2 regions of the Kribbella sp. NPDC055071 genome follow, and region 2 is predicted to be linked to the other one. Evidence: riboswitches for the same ligand, from Rfam matches in the RefSeq annotation. Region 2 holds a riboswitch; the other holds the start of a gene.
What was found. Region 2 has a riboswitch for glycine ahead of gcvP (aminomethyl-transferring glycine dehydrogenase). Riboswitches for the same ligand answer to the same signal wherever they lie in the genome.
Positions count from the first base shown of each region.

Region 1: linked by a shared signal. The riboswitch ahead of ACWF4Z_RS17285 (L-serine ammonia-lyase) and the one ahead of gcvP (aminomethyl-transferring glycine dehydrogenase) in region 2 are both predicted to bind glycine.

Region 1 is NZ_JBSGUS010000009.1:192,961-200,341, forward strand. It holds gene ACWF4Z_RS17275 (alpha/beta fold hydrolase) at 1-162, shown strand, start outside; gene ACWF4Z_RS17280 (helix-turn-helix transcriptional regulator) at 215-1,048, opposite strand; gene ACWF4Z_RS17285 (L-serine ammonia-lyase) at 1,123-2,496, opposite strand; glycine riboswitch at 2,577-2,669, opposite strand; gene ACWF4Z_RS17290 (DUF3817 domain-containing protein) at 2,667-3,020, opposite strand; gene ACWF4Z_RS17295 (alpha/beta fold hydrolase) at 3,149-4,636, shown strand; gene ACWF4Z_RS17300 (hypothetical protein) at 4,686-4,913, opposite strand; gene ACWF4Z_RS17305 (aminopeptidase P family protein) at 5,103-6,530, opposite strand; gene ACWF4Z_RS17310 (GntR family transcriptional regulator) at 6,632-7,354, opposite strand.
Region 2 is NZ_JBSGUS010000001.1:31,357-38,737, reverse strand. It holds gene ACWF4Z_RS00210 (serine hydrolase domain-containing protein) at 1-859, opposite strand, end outside; gene gcvP (aminomethyl-transferring glycine dehydrogenase) at 877-3,717, opposite strand; glycine riboswitch at 3,800-3,889, opposite strand; gene ACWF4Z_RS00200 (MerR family transcriptional regulator) at 3,911-4,534, opposite strand; gene ACWF4Z_RS00195 (bifunctional nuclease family protein) at 4,728-5,222, opposite strand; gene ftsR (transcriptional regulator FtsR) at 5,281-5,919, opposite strand; gene ACWF4Z_RS00185 (FHA domain-containing protein) at 5,990-6,556, opposite strand; gene gcvH (glycine cleavage system protein GcvH) at 6,682-7,062, opposite strand; gene ACWF4Z_RS00175 (DUF881 domain-containing protein) at 7,146-7,381, opposite strand, start outside.

The DNA of each region.
Region 1 (7,381 bases), on a different contig from region 2:
ATCGCCTGGGGCACCCACGACCGAGTCCTACTCCCCCGCCAGGCCGCGAGAGCCCACCTCCAACTCCCCACCGCCCGCTACATCCCCCTCCTCAACTGCGGCCACGTCCCCATGAACGACGCCCCCACCCTGATAACCACCACAATCCTCCACACCCGCTGAGGCAACGTCGGAGTGCGGCAGCACATCGCCGGTACTCTCGAAAGTCGACTTGTCAGGGGACTGTTTGTAGGCCGATTACTGATAGGAGGCGGAGTTTTTCGGCGGCTTCGGAGGTGGGGGCGGCGGTGTAGATGACTATGCGTAGGTCGGAGCCTGGGACGGTGAGGACGTCGCAGTCGACGGGGATGGGGCCGAGCTCGGGGTGGTTGACGATTTTGTGTTCGGAGCGGTGGAAGCCTAGGACGGGCTGATCCCAGAGGGCTGCGAACTCTTCGGAGCAGTCGCGAAGGTCATCGATGAACGCCGCGAGGTCCTTGTCGTTCGGGTAGCGCGCGACAGAGGCACGCAGATCCGTCACGGTCGCGATCAGGAAGCTCCGCTGCTGGTCAGGTGTCTGCACGATCCGGTCGTGGAACATCCCGGTGAAGTGCCGCCAGATGATGTTGCGCGTCCGCCCTGTCCACGCCGATGGGTCTCCGAGCAGCGCGGCGCCGAGAGCGTTCCACGCGATCAGTGTCCAGGAGGCGTCGTACACACCTAGCGGCGTACCGGAGAGTTGGTCCACGATCCGCTGCACGCTCGGCGGAATGTGTCCGGAGATCCGGCCCGGCGACGGTGGCACCTGACCCGCGACGACGAACAGATGGTTGCGCTCGGCATCGGACAACCGGAGCGCCCGCGCCAGCGCGGTCAGCACCTGCACCGACGGAGATTCCGACCGCCCCTGCTCGAGGCGAATGATGTAGTCGACCGACAGCCCGGCCAGCATCGCCAGTTCCTCACGCCGCAGACCGGGCGCGCGACGCCGTCCACCCTGCGGGAGACCGGCTTCCTCGGGCGTGATCCGGTCACGCCACGCGTGCAAGGTTCGACCGAGCTCGTTCACACCCCCAGTATCCCGCGCACCCAACGAAACAGCCTGGTACCGCCGTTACCTAGGCATCCGGCCCACCAGCCAGGTCAGCATTCGATCACGTTGACGGCCAGGCCGCCGCGTGAGGTCTCCTTGTACTTGATCTTCATGTCCGCACCGGTTTCGCGCATCGTCTTGATCACCTTGTCGAGCGTGACCACGTGGACGCCGTCGCCGTGCATCGCCATCCGGGACGCGTTGATCGCCTTCACCGACGCCATCGCGTTCCGCTCGATGCACGGGATCTGTACCAGCCCGCCGACCGGGTCGCAGGTCAGGCCGAGGTTGTGTTCCATCGCGATCTCGGCCGCGTTCTCGACCTGTAGCGGCGTACCACCGAGCACCTCGCACAGTCCCGCGGCCGCCATCGAGCAGGCCGACCCGACCTCACCCTGACAGCCGACCTCGGCCCCGGAGATCGACGCATTCTCCTTGTACAGAACGCCGATCGCCCCCGCCGTCAGCAAGAACCGGACCACACCGTCATCGGTTGCCCCGGGCACGAATCGACGGTAATAGTGCAGTACGGCGGGAATGATGCCCGCGGCACCATTCGTCGGAGCCGTCACGATCCGCCCACCGGACGCGTTCTGCTCGTTGACCGCCAGGGCGAACAGGTTGACCCAGTCCATCACCTTGAGCGGATCGACCGACCAGGGATCGTGGGTGAGCTTGGTGTGCAGCGCATGCGCCCGCCGCGGCACCTTGAGACCGCCCGGCAGGATGCCCTCGGTCTCGCAGCCCTCACGCACGCAGTCCTGCATCACCTGCCAGATGTGCAGCAGACCGGCGCGGATCTCGTCCTCGGTCCGCCAGGCGAGCTCGTTCGCGAGCATCACCTCGCTGATCGACAGCTGCGACTCCCGGCACCGGTCGAGCAACTCCGCGCCGGTGGTGAACGGATACTTCAGCGGAGTCGTGTCCGGCACGATCCGGTCCCCCGCTGCCGCGTTCTCGTCGACAACGAATCCACCACCGACCGAGTAGTACGTGCGTTCCCGCAGTACGACGCCATCCGCGCCGCGAGCCACGAACGTCATCCCGTTCGGGTGGTACGGCAGCGTCTTGCGCCGGTGCATGATCAGGTCGGTGTTCTCGTCGTACGCGATCTCGTGCGTACCGGCGAGCAGCAGCCGGCCGCGCTCCCGGATCGTCTCGACCCGCGCGTCGACCGCATGCGTGACGACGGTCTCCGGGTCCGAGCCCTCGAGGCCGAGGATCACCGCCTTGTTACTACCGTGCCCGTGCCCGGTCGCGCCGAGCGAGCCGAAGAGCTGGGCCTCGACCTTCGTCGTCGCGGGCAACAGACCCGCGTCGGCGAGACCGAGTGCGAAGGTGCGGGCGGCGCGCATCGGTCCCACGGTGTGGGAGCTCGACGGGCCGATCCCGATACTGAACAGATCGAAGACGCTGATCGCCATCGTGTGGAGGTTCCTTCCGGTCGCCGTTGACCGTTTGGTGTCCTCCCCGCTCTGTTGGACCCGTCGTCCTCCAGAGATGCCTCGCCCGTGCGGTGAAGGTGCCTGAGAGATTCTTGGGGAGAGTTGCTCCTACGGCGCCTGAGTCGTACTCAGGTCTCTCCCGCACGGGTTCATGCGGCTGTTGAGTTGACTGACGCCTCGGACGGTACGGCGGACGCCCGCCCAACGTCAATCCGGCCGGTCCGGACCAGCCAGACCTCGTAGAACCAGGTGAACAGTGGGGGAATGCTGGCCGCGAGTGCGGCCAGTGTGACCGGCCAGGACCACTTCAGCGGGCCACGGACGAGCAGGACCGTGAGCACGTAGGCGATGAAGATGCCGCCGTGGATCGGGCCGAAGATCTTCACCCCGAGCTCGTTGTCGGACAGCACGTACTTGAACAGCATTCCGATCAGCAATCCGGTCCACGAGATCGCCTCGGCGATCGCCACCGTCCGGAACCACACCGCAGGCTTGGTAGTCATCAGACGACCGACCCTAGCAAGGCCCCCAAACAGTGTCCGGGGTTGGCCGAGGGGGCGTCCCCGATGTGGGTGAGCAAGCGATTGCCGAACGATCGAAGGAGTTTCTCGAGCGTGAGGAGAGTTCCCGGATGAGATCGAACAGACTGCTCAGGACCACCGCGTGGGGTGTGGTCCTGGGCCTGACGGCGGCCGGCGTCGCGACGCTGCCGGCCTCGGCCGCCACACCGAAGCCGACGGGAGTGCAGTGGTCCGACTGCGCACCCGAAGGCAACGACAAACCGGAGGTGGTGAAGGGCTCGCAGTGCGCGACCCTGCAGCTTCCGATCGACTGGCGCAAACCCACCGGACCGACCTTCGGCCTCGCCATCGCCCGGCGTACGGCGAAAGTCCCGAGCGAACGCGTCGGAGTCCTGATCTTCGGCCCTGGCGGTCCCGGCGACTCGGGAGTCCAACGGATCAAGACCGGCATCAGCCGATTCAGCCCGGACCTGCAGGATCGCTTCGACATCGTCAGCTTCGACCCACGTGGGATCGCCCGCAGCAACCCGGTGCTGTGCTCGGCCGCACTACTGGCCGAGCAGCCGTCACCGCTGATGAAGAGCCAGGCCGACTTCGACGCGACCGTCCGCTACAACCATGAGCTCGCCGCCGACTGCCGCGCGCACACCGGCCCGCTGTACGACCACATCGACACCTGGCAGACGGTGCATGACGTGGAGGCGATTCGGAAGGCCCTTGGGGAGAAGCAGATCTCGTTCCACGGGACGTCGTACGGGACGGTACTTGGCGCGCAGTACGCCGAGACCTATCCGACTCGGGTTCGCGCGGCTGTGCTGGAGAGCGTGCTGGACCACAGCACCCAAGGTGCTCAGAACTTCCTGTCACGGCAGGCGGGACCGGTGCAGGACTCGTTCGACGAGTTCGTGAAGTGGTGCGACCAGGCAACGGAGTGTTCACTGCACGGCCGCGACATCCGCGCGCTCTGGGCCGGCCTGCTGAAGCGAGCGGACCAAGGCGAGATCCCGGACCCACGGCAGCCGAACGTCGCGATCTCGCCGTTCTACTTGAGCTTCGCAGTGTTCCGGACGTTCTACGACCCGCAGTGGCGCGGGCTGGCCGACCTGCTCAAGACGCTCGACACCAGCACCCCACCGACCGGACAAGCGCCCGTACCCACCGGGCTGATGAACAACACGCTTGCGCCGTTCTGCCAGGACTTCGGCCTCGCCGTGCGGGACTACCGCGAGTACGCCGGAATCGTCGCGAAGATCGCCCGCGACAACCCCGACATGCCGTACCCGGGCCAACTGCTCGCCATCACGAACTGCCTAGGCGGGCCGAAGGCCAACAACCCGCAACACGTCCTGAAGGTCCACACCCTGAAGACGCCCATCCTCCTGGCCAACGCAATCCACGACCCAGCTACGGGCTACAACGGCGCCCAGTCCGTCGCACGCCAACTAGCCCACAACGGAAGTCTCCTGACCTACGAAGGCTGGGGCCACGGCAGCTACAACAAGAGCCCTTGCATCCAGGCAACCATCGACAACTACCTGATCACCCGCCAACTCCCGAAGCGCGGCACGACCTGCCCCGCCGTACCGCCCTTGGGTTAACGGAAATCCGGAGCCGGCGCCCCCAACAAGCGTCGGCCCCGGAGTCTGGTCAGACCGGTACGCCGGTGACGTCGAGGACGCGATCGAGGTGATCGCCGCGGACCACGCGGTTCGACAGCAGGCGTAGCTCGGCGCAGGCGGTGTCAAGGGCCTGCCGCTGGGATCGGCACCGGTCGACGTACCAGAACGGATCGTCCGGTTGTGGGTCGTCGGCATCGTCGATGTCGGCGTACCAGTGCTGATCGCCGTAGTGGACTACTCGCACCCGAAGATTCATGACTACTCCCCGTGCCCCAGGACTCTGGGTCCCCCCTGGTTCCCAGTCGGGGCCGCCTCGGTCCGGCGCGTGACCGCGGCCCCCCACTGCCACGCGCCCGGCCGAGAACGACCCTCCCCCGCCCTACCTATCGGAGCGGCGGGCGCGGATGTTACAGCTGGTGACGAACTACTTTCCGCGGTCGAGTGGTCACCGGGACTGGATCTGTGCCCGGGTCCACTGCTCCAGGCCGTCGGTGGTGATCGGCAGGCCCTCGGTCAGGATCTCCAGCCGATCCGCGTGGACGACGACGTTGTCCTCGATCCGGATGCCGATCCCGCGTAGCTCCGGCGGCACGGTCTCGTCGTTCGGGTGGAAGTAGAGCCCCGGCTCGACCGCGAGCGCCATCCCGGCCTCGATGTCGCCGGCGAAATACGCCTCCGGCCGGGACGCGTCGCAGTCGTGCACGTCGAGGCCGATGTAGTGCCCGGTCCCGCAGACGATGTAGCGCCGGTGCTGCTGCCCATCCGGCCCGAGCAACTCGTCGAGCGAAATGTCGAGCAGACCCCAGCCGCGCAGCCCTTCGGCGAGCACCCGCAGCGCTTCGTACTGGAAGGCCCGGTACGGCGCTCCCACCTTGACGGCCTCGAGTGATGCCAGCTGCGCCTTGTGCACCAGGTCATGCACCTGCCGCTGCGCCGCGGTGTACTCGCCCGTGGCGGGGAAGGTCCGAGTCACATCGGCGGTGTAGAGCGTGCGAGTCTCGACACCCGCGTCCAGCAGGATCACGTCACCCTCGTTGACCGGGCCGTCGTTGCGGACCCAGTGCAGCACCGGCGCATGGTTGCCAGCGGCAACAATCGAGGCATACCCGACGCCGTTGCCCGCGGTCCGCGCCCGCCGGTCGAAGGTGCCCTGCAGCCACCGCTCGCCGCCGCCACGAATCGCCTCGGGCAGCTCACGGGCGACATCCTCGAACGCGAGCACACTGGCCGCGACCGCCTCGCGCAGCTGATCCAGCTCCCAGTCGTCCTTGATCCGGCGCAGCTCGGCCAGCGTCTGCCGCAGCGAGTTCCCGTCGGTCGGCGAGGTCTGGACCAAGGCGTCCAGCATCGGCTCGACGCCCGGGACGGACAGGATGAACGGGACTGCGCCTCGTACGGCCGCCGGCAGCTCCTCGATCGGGCGGCACGCGATCTGCAACGCGTCCGACCAGTCCTTCAGCCCGGGCACCGGGCCGATCCACAGCTCGCCGTCGCGCGCGTTCGCGAAGAAGTCCGCCTCGTCCGGCCCGGCGGTCTCGCGCAGGTACAGCGTCGCCTCGCCGTCGCCGGAGATCACCAGTACGGCGCCCTCCGCCTGGCATCCGGTCAGCCAGACGAAGTCGCTGTCGGCGCGGAACTGGTAGTCCGTGTCGTTCGAGCGCACGGGCGCACGGCCGGCCGCGAGCGCGATCCGACGCCCCGGCAGCGCCGCGGCCAGTTTCCGCCGGTGCTCGGCGGCGGCGTCGGCCAGACCCGCCGGGAGGGACACCGACCGGTCCACCGGACCCCAACCACGCGAGACGAACTCCCGGAATCCCTTGGCGTCAATCGGGCGATACGACTTCGGCGTCTCGGTGGTCCGGCCGTCGGTCATGAGCTGAGCTCCCCTTCGCAGCTGACTGTCACTCTTCATCAACTCAGGTCCGACTGCGGCCACGCAAGGCCTTATCGGATCAATTCCAGATCAGGGCCGATTCAGCGCGCGCGGAACGCGGCGAGGATGCCCTGTTCGGAGTCGAGCAGGTATTGGTGCAGGTCCGCCGCCGCCTCGTCGTACGCGCGCGCCTCGAGCAGCTCGAACAGCCCGCGGTTGCGCGCGATATACGGCTCGTGCAGCTCGCGCGGGGTCGCGATCACGTGGAAAAGGAGCCGCAACTCCGCGAGGAGTCGTGCGGTCATCGCGTCCATCCGCGCACTGTCGGCCAGACCGATCAGGTGCTGATGGAAGCGCATGTTCGCCGTACCGACGGCCGGCCAGCGGTCCGCGCGCGCCGCCGCCTCGGCAGCCTCGACATCGTCCTGCAAGGGCTCGAGCCGACCAGTCGGGAGCTCCGGATGACGATCGGTGAGTCCGCGGACGACGTCGACCTCCAGCACTCGGCGGAGTCGGTACAGATCGACCACGTCCTGCTCGTCCAGCTCTGGGACGAAGACACCGCGGTGCAGCTTGTAGACCAGCAGCCCCTCATGGGTGAGCAGTCGGAAAGCCTCACGGAGAGTATTGCGGCTCACCTCCAGCACCTCGGTCAGCTCGACCTCGGACAGCTGGGCGCCCGGCGGCAGTGCGCCCTCGGTGATGCTGCGACGCAGGATGTCAGCGGCCCGCTCGGCCGAGCTGCTCCGGTCCAGGCGCGCGACATCGGCGGCGACTGTCCGCAACCACGCCTGCCGGCCCGCGTCGGCCTCACCCGTACTCATCTCCGCATCATCGCGCACCGAAGGCGT
Region 2 (7,381 bases):
GATGCGGGTCGTCGGCGGACAACTGCAGACCCAGGCCGTACGACGAGGTCAGCCCGGCGCGTGGATCCGCGGCGGCCGGCGTCGCCATCTCCTCGACCGTGTCCGGGCTCAGCACCTCGGCCACCGGCTCGATCCAGAACGACGCCAATCTGGCCAGGTCCTCGATCGTGCTCCACAACTGACCGGCCGGCGCCATCGCATCGGAGTCGTATGCCGGCTCCTCCAGCAACTGCCCGCTGAACGGATGGACCGAGTACCCCTGCGCCGCGTGCCCGAACGGGAAGTACGACGTACGCCGCATCTCGAGCGGGTCCAGGACGCGGGACTGCACCAGGTCCAGCCACGATTCACCCCGCAAGCGCGCCGCGATCTCGCCGAGCAGCCCGTACCCGAGGTTCGAGTAGTGATGGCGCTTGTCGGCCGCACCGGCCCGGTGCGACTCGTCCATCGCCGCGACCAGCTCGTCGAACGAGACGCCCGGATTCCGCTCCCACCACGGCCCTTCGGGCTCCGCGTTCATCCCGCCCGAGTGCGCCAGCAACTGTCGCACCGTCAGCCCGCCGAACGCGACCCCGGGCAGATGCTTGCCCACCGCATCATTCAGCGCGAGCAACCCGTCGTCGCGACACTGCATGATCAGGACGGCCGTCATCGTCTTGGTGATCGACCCGATCCGGTACTGCACGTTCGGACCCGGCGCGAGCCCGTCGGCGTTCACGACGCGCCCGCGCGACCCGGTCCACACCAACGCGCCGTCCCGGATCACCCCGGCGGTCAGCGACGGCACCTTGGTCTCGCTCTGGGCCGTCGCGACCCCGGCGTACAGCGCAGCGGCAGTATCGGGACGTACGTCGGTCACACCAACCTCCAGTGGTCCTACTCGAACGCCTCCGGCGCGGGACACGAGCATACGAGGTTGCGGTCGCCGTAGGCGCCGTCGATGCGACGGACCGGCGGCCAGTACTTCGAGGCCCGGTCGACCGACCGCGGGAAGGCGGCCTCCTCGCGGGTGTAGGCGTGCTCCCACTTGTCGTTGATCACGGCCGAGGCGGTGTGCGGGGCGTTCACCAGCGGGTTGTCGCCGGCCGGCCACTCCCCCGCCGCGACCCGGTCGATCTCGTGCTTGATCGCGATCATCGCGTCGCAGAACCGGTCGAGCTCACCGAGATCCTCGGATTCCGTCGGCTCGACCATCAGCGTGCCCGCGACCGGGAACGACATCGTCGGCGCGTGGAAGCCGTAGTCGATCAGCCGCTTCGCGACGTCGTCGACGCTGATCCCGGTCTCCTTGGTCATCGGCCGCAGATCCAGGATGCACTCGTGCGCGACCAGCCCGTTCTCGCCGGTGTAGAGGACCGGGAAGACGCCCTCGAGCCGCTTGGCCACGTAGTTCGCCGTCAGCACCGCGGCCTTCGTCGCATCGGTCAGGCCCTCGGCACCCATCATCCGGATGTAGGCCCACGAGATCGCCAGCACGCCCGCAGACCCGAACGGCGCCGCGCTGATCGGGCCGACCCCGGACTCCGGACCGGCCTGGTCCAGCAGCGGGTGATTCGGCAGGTACGGGGCCAGGTGCGCGGCGACCGCGACCGGGCCCACACCCGGGCCACCACCGCCGTGCGGGATGCAGAACGTCTTGTGCAGGTTCAGATGCGAGACGTCGCCGCCGAACTCACCGGGCTTGGCCAGACCCAGCAACGCGTTCAGGTTCGCGCCGTCGACGTACACCTGGCCGCCGTGGTCGTGGACGATCCGGCAGACCTCGGTCACGCTCTCCTCGTACACGCCGTGCGTGGACGGGTAGGTGATCATGATCGCGGCCAGCTTCGCCGCGTGCTCGGACGCCTTGGCCCGCAGGTCGTCCAGGTCGATCGTGCCGTCGTCGTTGCCCTTGACAACGACCACCTTCATGCCGGCCATCACCGCGGAGGCCGCGTTGGTACCGTGCGCGCTGGCCGGGATCAGGCAGACGTTGCGATTGTCGTTGCCCTGGGCCCGGTGATACCCGCGGATCGCGAGCAGGCCGGCGAGCTCACCCTGCGAGCCCGCGTTCGGCTGGATCGACACCCGCGCGTACCCGGTGACCTCGGCCAGCCAGCGCTCGAGCTGAGCGATCAGCGTCACGTACCCGGCCGCGTCCTCGATCGGCGCCAGCGGGTGCATGTCCGCGAACTCCGGCCAGGTGACCGCTTCCATCTCGGTGGTCGCGTTCAGCTTCATCGTGCAGGATCCGAGCGGGATCATCCCGCGGTCCAGCGCGTAGTCCATGTCGGACAACTTGCGCAGGTACCGCAGCATCGCCGTCTCGGACCGGTGCGTGTTGAAGACCGGGTGGGTCAGGTAGTCCGTCGTCCGCGGCACCGCGATCGCGGGCGCGGCGTGGGAGTCGTCGTACCGGACGCCGAAGGACTGACAAACCCGGGTCAGTACGGCGGCGTCGGTCTTCTCGTCGCAGGAGATGCCGACGTGGTCCGCGTCCACCTGCCGCAGCCAGATGCCGTTCTGCCGGGCCGCGTCGACCACATCCGCGGCCTGACCTGGGACGCGGGCGAGCACGGTGTCGAAGAAGTCGTTGTGCACGACCTCCACGCCGCCCGCACGCAGTGACTCGGCCAGCTTGCCGGCGTAGTTGTGCACCCGCTCGGCGATCGCCTCGAGCCCCTCGGGCCCGTGGTAGACGGCGTACATCGACGCGACCACGGCCAGCAGGACCTGCGCCGTACAGATGTTGGACGTCGCCTTCTCGCGACGGATGTGCTGCTCACGCGTCTGCAACGCCAGCCGGTACGCCGGTGCGCCGTCAGCGTCGACCGAGACACCGACAAGGCGACCGGGCAACGATCGCTCCAAACCGGCCCGAACGGACATGAAGCCCGCGTGCGGACCGCCGTAGAACAGCGGCACGCCGAAGCGCTGCGACGATCCGACCACGATGTCCGCGCCGGCCTCACCCGGAGCCTGCAGCACGGTCAGAGCGAGCAGATCGGAGGCGACCGCGACCAGAGTGTCGCGCCCGTGCGCCGCGGTGATCAGCGGCTTGAGGTCGCGGACCACACCGCCGGAGCCCGGGTACTGCACCAGGAAACCGAAGAAGTCGCCGTCCGGCAGACCGTCGGTGGTGTCAGCGACGACGACCTGGATCCCGAGCGCCTCGGCCCGGGTCTGGACCACGGCGATCGTCTGGGCGAAGCAGTCGGCGTCGACCAGGAAGCGCTCGGACTTGCTCTTCTTGTTCGACCGGTGAGCCAGCGTCATCGCCTCGGCCGCCGCGGTGCCCTCGTCGAGCAGGGACGCGTTCGCGGTCGGGAGACCGGTCAGGTCGGAGACGACGGTCTGGAAGTTCAGCAGCGCCTCGAGGCGGCCCTGGGAGATCTCCGGCTGGTACGGCGTGTAAGCCGTGTACCAGGCCGGGTTCTCGACCAGGCGGCGGACGATCACACTCGGCGTGAACGTGCCGTAGTAGCCCTGGCCGATCATCGAGGTGGCGACCTGGTTGCGGGCGGCGAGCTGGCGAAGCTCGGTCAGCGCGTCGACCTCGGAGGCCGGCTCGGGCAGCCGGAGCGCCTCGGCCGAGCGGATCGACGCCGGGACGGCCGCATCCACGAGCGCGTCGACATCGTCGTACCCGAGGGTCTGGACCATCCGGTCGATCTCGTCCCGGCGCGGACCGATGTGCCGGTCGGCGAAGGTGGCCGAGACCTGGGGTGAGTTGTTCATCAAGAGGCTCCGTATGCAGACAGTGCTTCCGGTCGCCTCCCCCTCTGTTACCCGCGCGGTGACGCGCACGCTTCAGAGTCGCCTATGACACTCGGTCCATGGGCCTGAGAGGTTCCGGGGAGGAATTGCCCCTTCGGCGCCCGGTTCAACGGGTCTCTCCCGAGTGCTGTGTACGGCTAGAGCAAAGGGTACCTCAGCCCGTCATGCGGGCGCGGCGACGGGCGGCGAGCTCGTCGTTCGCGTGCGACTGCGACTCGGCGTCGCCGTCGTGACCATCGGCACGCTCGGTCGGCAGCTCGGAGAGCGAGCCCTCGACCTCACGCCAGACACCACCGAGTGCGATCCCGAACACACCCTGGCCACCGGCCAGCAGGTCGATGACCTCGTCCGGCGAGGTGCACATGTACACCGAGGCGCCGTCGCTCATCAGCGTGATCTGGGTCAGGTCGTCGATCCCCCGCTTGCTCAGGTGGGCGATCGCGGTCCGGATCTGCTGCAGCGAGATCCCGGCGTCGAGCAGCCGCTTGATCACCTTCAGCAACAGGACGTCACGGAACCCGTACAGCCGCTGCGTGCCGGAGCCGGTCGCGGGCCGGACGGACGGCGAGACCAGGCCGGTGCGGGCCCAGTAGTCGAGCTGACGGTAGGTGATCCCGGCCGCGGCGCACGCCGTCGGGCCGCGGAACCCGACGTCCTCCGGCATCGGCCGCAGGTCGTCGTCGAAGAGCAGACCCTGCACGCCGGCGGCGGCGGCCGCCTCGGCGCGTGCTTCGGACGTCGACTGCGCCGTCAGATCCGTGTCCCCGGTGCGTGTCACGCCTGAGCCTCCCTGGATACCGACTGGAACGGTTCACATCCGTGGAGTAACAGCACCCCACGACTCCTTCAAGGTAAGCCGCCGACCAAACAGGGTCAACGACAACCGCGTCGAGCCGGGAGCGTGTCGCGGCCGTCGTACGAATCGTTACCTATCTGGTCTTGTCCTCAGCCGGTGACCGGAGCGGACCGGTTCAGCTCTTGTCGAAGTCCTCCGGGGTCACCTGGTCGAGGAACTCGCGGAAGCGTTCGACCTCCTCTTCCTCCTCCACCTCGTCCGCGCCGTCGGTCTCACTGTCCGGGACGGGGATCCCCGCCTCGGCCAGGATCTCCTCGGCGCAGAACACCGGTGTCCCGGTCCGCAGCGCGAGCGCGATCGAGTCCGACGGCCGGGCGGACAGCTCGGTCTTGTCGTCGAAGACCAGGATCGCCTCGAAGACACCGTCGGTCAGGTTCACGATCCGGACCTGGCTCAGCGTGTGCCCGAGCACCCGGATCGTCTCGGCGAACAGGTCGTGCGTCAGCGGCCGCGGCGGCTCCATGCCCTGCTGGGCGAAGGCGATCGCACTGGCTTCGGCCGCGCCGATCCAGATCGGCAGATACCGCTCCCCGCCGACCTCCTTCAGCAGCACGATCGGCTGACTCGAGGGCATCTCCACCCGGACTCCGACCACGTCGACTTCGCGCACACGTTCAGCCTACTCCGCGGGCCAGGCCCGGGCAGGCCCACGGTGTCCCTCATGGGCACTAGCGCGGCAGCCGCGACCGGACGAGTGCCGAGTGCAACCGGACCGCGAGCGCGGCCAGCTCCTCGGTCTGTTCGGTCCGGCGCGGGCCGGTGACCTGCTCGATCAGGCCGGCCTCCCGGTCGGCCGCCGTACGGAACGGCCGCAGATGCCGGGGCTCGATCCCGTACGCCGCGAACTCCGCCGCCACCCGCGCGATCACGATCGCGTCGCCGTCGTAATGGTTGCCGTGGGCCACGACCAGGCCATGGCTCTCCAACTGGCCCAGCAGGTCAGCCGAAATCGCCGCGGCCGTGAGCAGCTCGTCCCGGGTCAGCCTGAGCTCGATGCCCGCGGCACCGAAATCCTCCGCGACCGGCAGACCCGGGGTCTGCGGCAACGAACTCGGCGCGACCGGAGCACCACCGGCCGCCGGGCGCAGGCCGCGGTCGAAGGCACCGAGATGTTCCTTGATCACCCGCAGCGGCAGGTACTGGTCACGTTGCGCGGTCAGCACGTACCGCAGCCGCTCGATATCGGTCGCGCTGAACTTCCGGTACCCCGACGCGGTCCGCGCCGGGGTCACCAGCCCCTCGGCCTCGAGGAACCGGATCTTGGAGATCGTGACGTCGGTGAACTCGGCCTGCAGCCGCTGCAGCACCGCTCCGATGCCCAGAAATCCGGCAAGACCTCCCGTGGGGCCATCGGCACCGGGCTCGGCAGGCGAGGGATCAGGCCTGGCCACTGGCGTAGTACACCAGCCGGTACTTGCCGATCTGGACCTCGTCCCCGTTGGTCAGCTGGACCTCGTCGATCCGGTCGCGGTTCACGTAGGTGCCGTTCAGGCTGCCCACGTCGCGGACCTTCACGCCGTACGGGTCCCGGCGGAACTCCGCGTGCCGGCGCGACACGGTCACGTCGTCGAGGAAGATGTCGCTGTCCGGGTGCCGGCCGGCCGTCACCACGTCGACGTCGAGCAGGAACCGGCTGCCCGCGTTCGGACCACGCTGGACGATCAGCAGCGCGGACCCGGCCGGCAGTGCACCGACCGCGGCCTCGTCGTCGGCCGACAGCGGCTCACCGGTGCGCTCGGGCTCCGGCTCGGCGCCGATCGGGGTCAGCATCGCGGTGTCGGTGACACCGGGAGTCGGCGGCGTGACACCGGTAGCCGGCGGCACGACACCAGCACCTGCCGGGGCTGCCGCCGGTCGGTCCGCGCCAGGGAGCATCGCTCCGCACTGCGAGCAGAACCGGCTGCCCTCGGAGTTCTCGTGCCCGCACTGGTTGCAGAACGGCATGCTGTGATCCTCCCGATCGCCGGCGGTCCGGCGACGTTCTCGATAGACCCCGTATGAACAAGTGTGGACGCAGAATCAAGGACCTCAACTCTCTAGTAGCAGTTGAGGTCCGGTAAACCTATCAGTCAGCTTTGGTCGAGCTGGCCCTGGTAGGTGTCGGCGTCCATGAGTGCCTCGACCTCGGCCGCGTCCTCGACCTCGATGTCGAGCAGCCAGCCCTCGCCGTACGGGTCGCTGTTGATCAGGTCGGGCTGGTCCGCGAGGGCTTCGTTGACGGCCCGGACCGTGCCGTTGACCGGCGCGAACAGGTCGCTGACGCTCTTGGTCGACTCCAGCTCGCCACAGGCGTCACCGGCCCGCACCGCGCTGCCGACCTCGGGCAGCTGGACGTAGACGATGTCACCCAGCGCGTCCTGCGCGAAGTCGGTGATCCCGACCCGCACCGGTCCCTCGCCGGACTTCACCCACTCGTGCTCGGTCGTGTACTTCAAGTCTTCGGGGTACACCTTGGCTCCTCTTTCTGGAGAGTCTCGGATTTCTGGAAAGTCTCGGATTTCTGGAAAGTCTCGGATTTCTGGAAAGTCTCGGATTACTTGGTCGGGCTGGGTGCCGGGCGAGCGTAACGATGCTCCTCCGGCGCGTGCGTGGCGGTGATCTGGACCAGCTCCAGCTCCTGTACCTCGGCCGTCCCACCCACCTGCGGACCGGTCACTTCGCTGACCAGACCGCCGGGGAAGTTGGCCGCCTCGGCGAGGTTGTGCGACTCGCCGATCGCCTCGACAATGTACGGCGACGTCACCTTCTTGCCGTCGATCCGGATCCCCG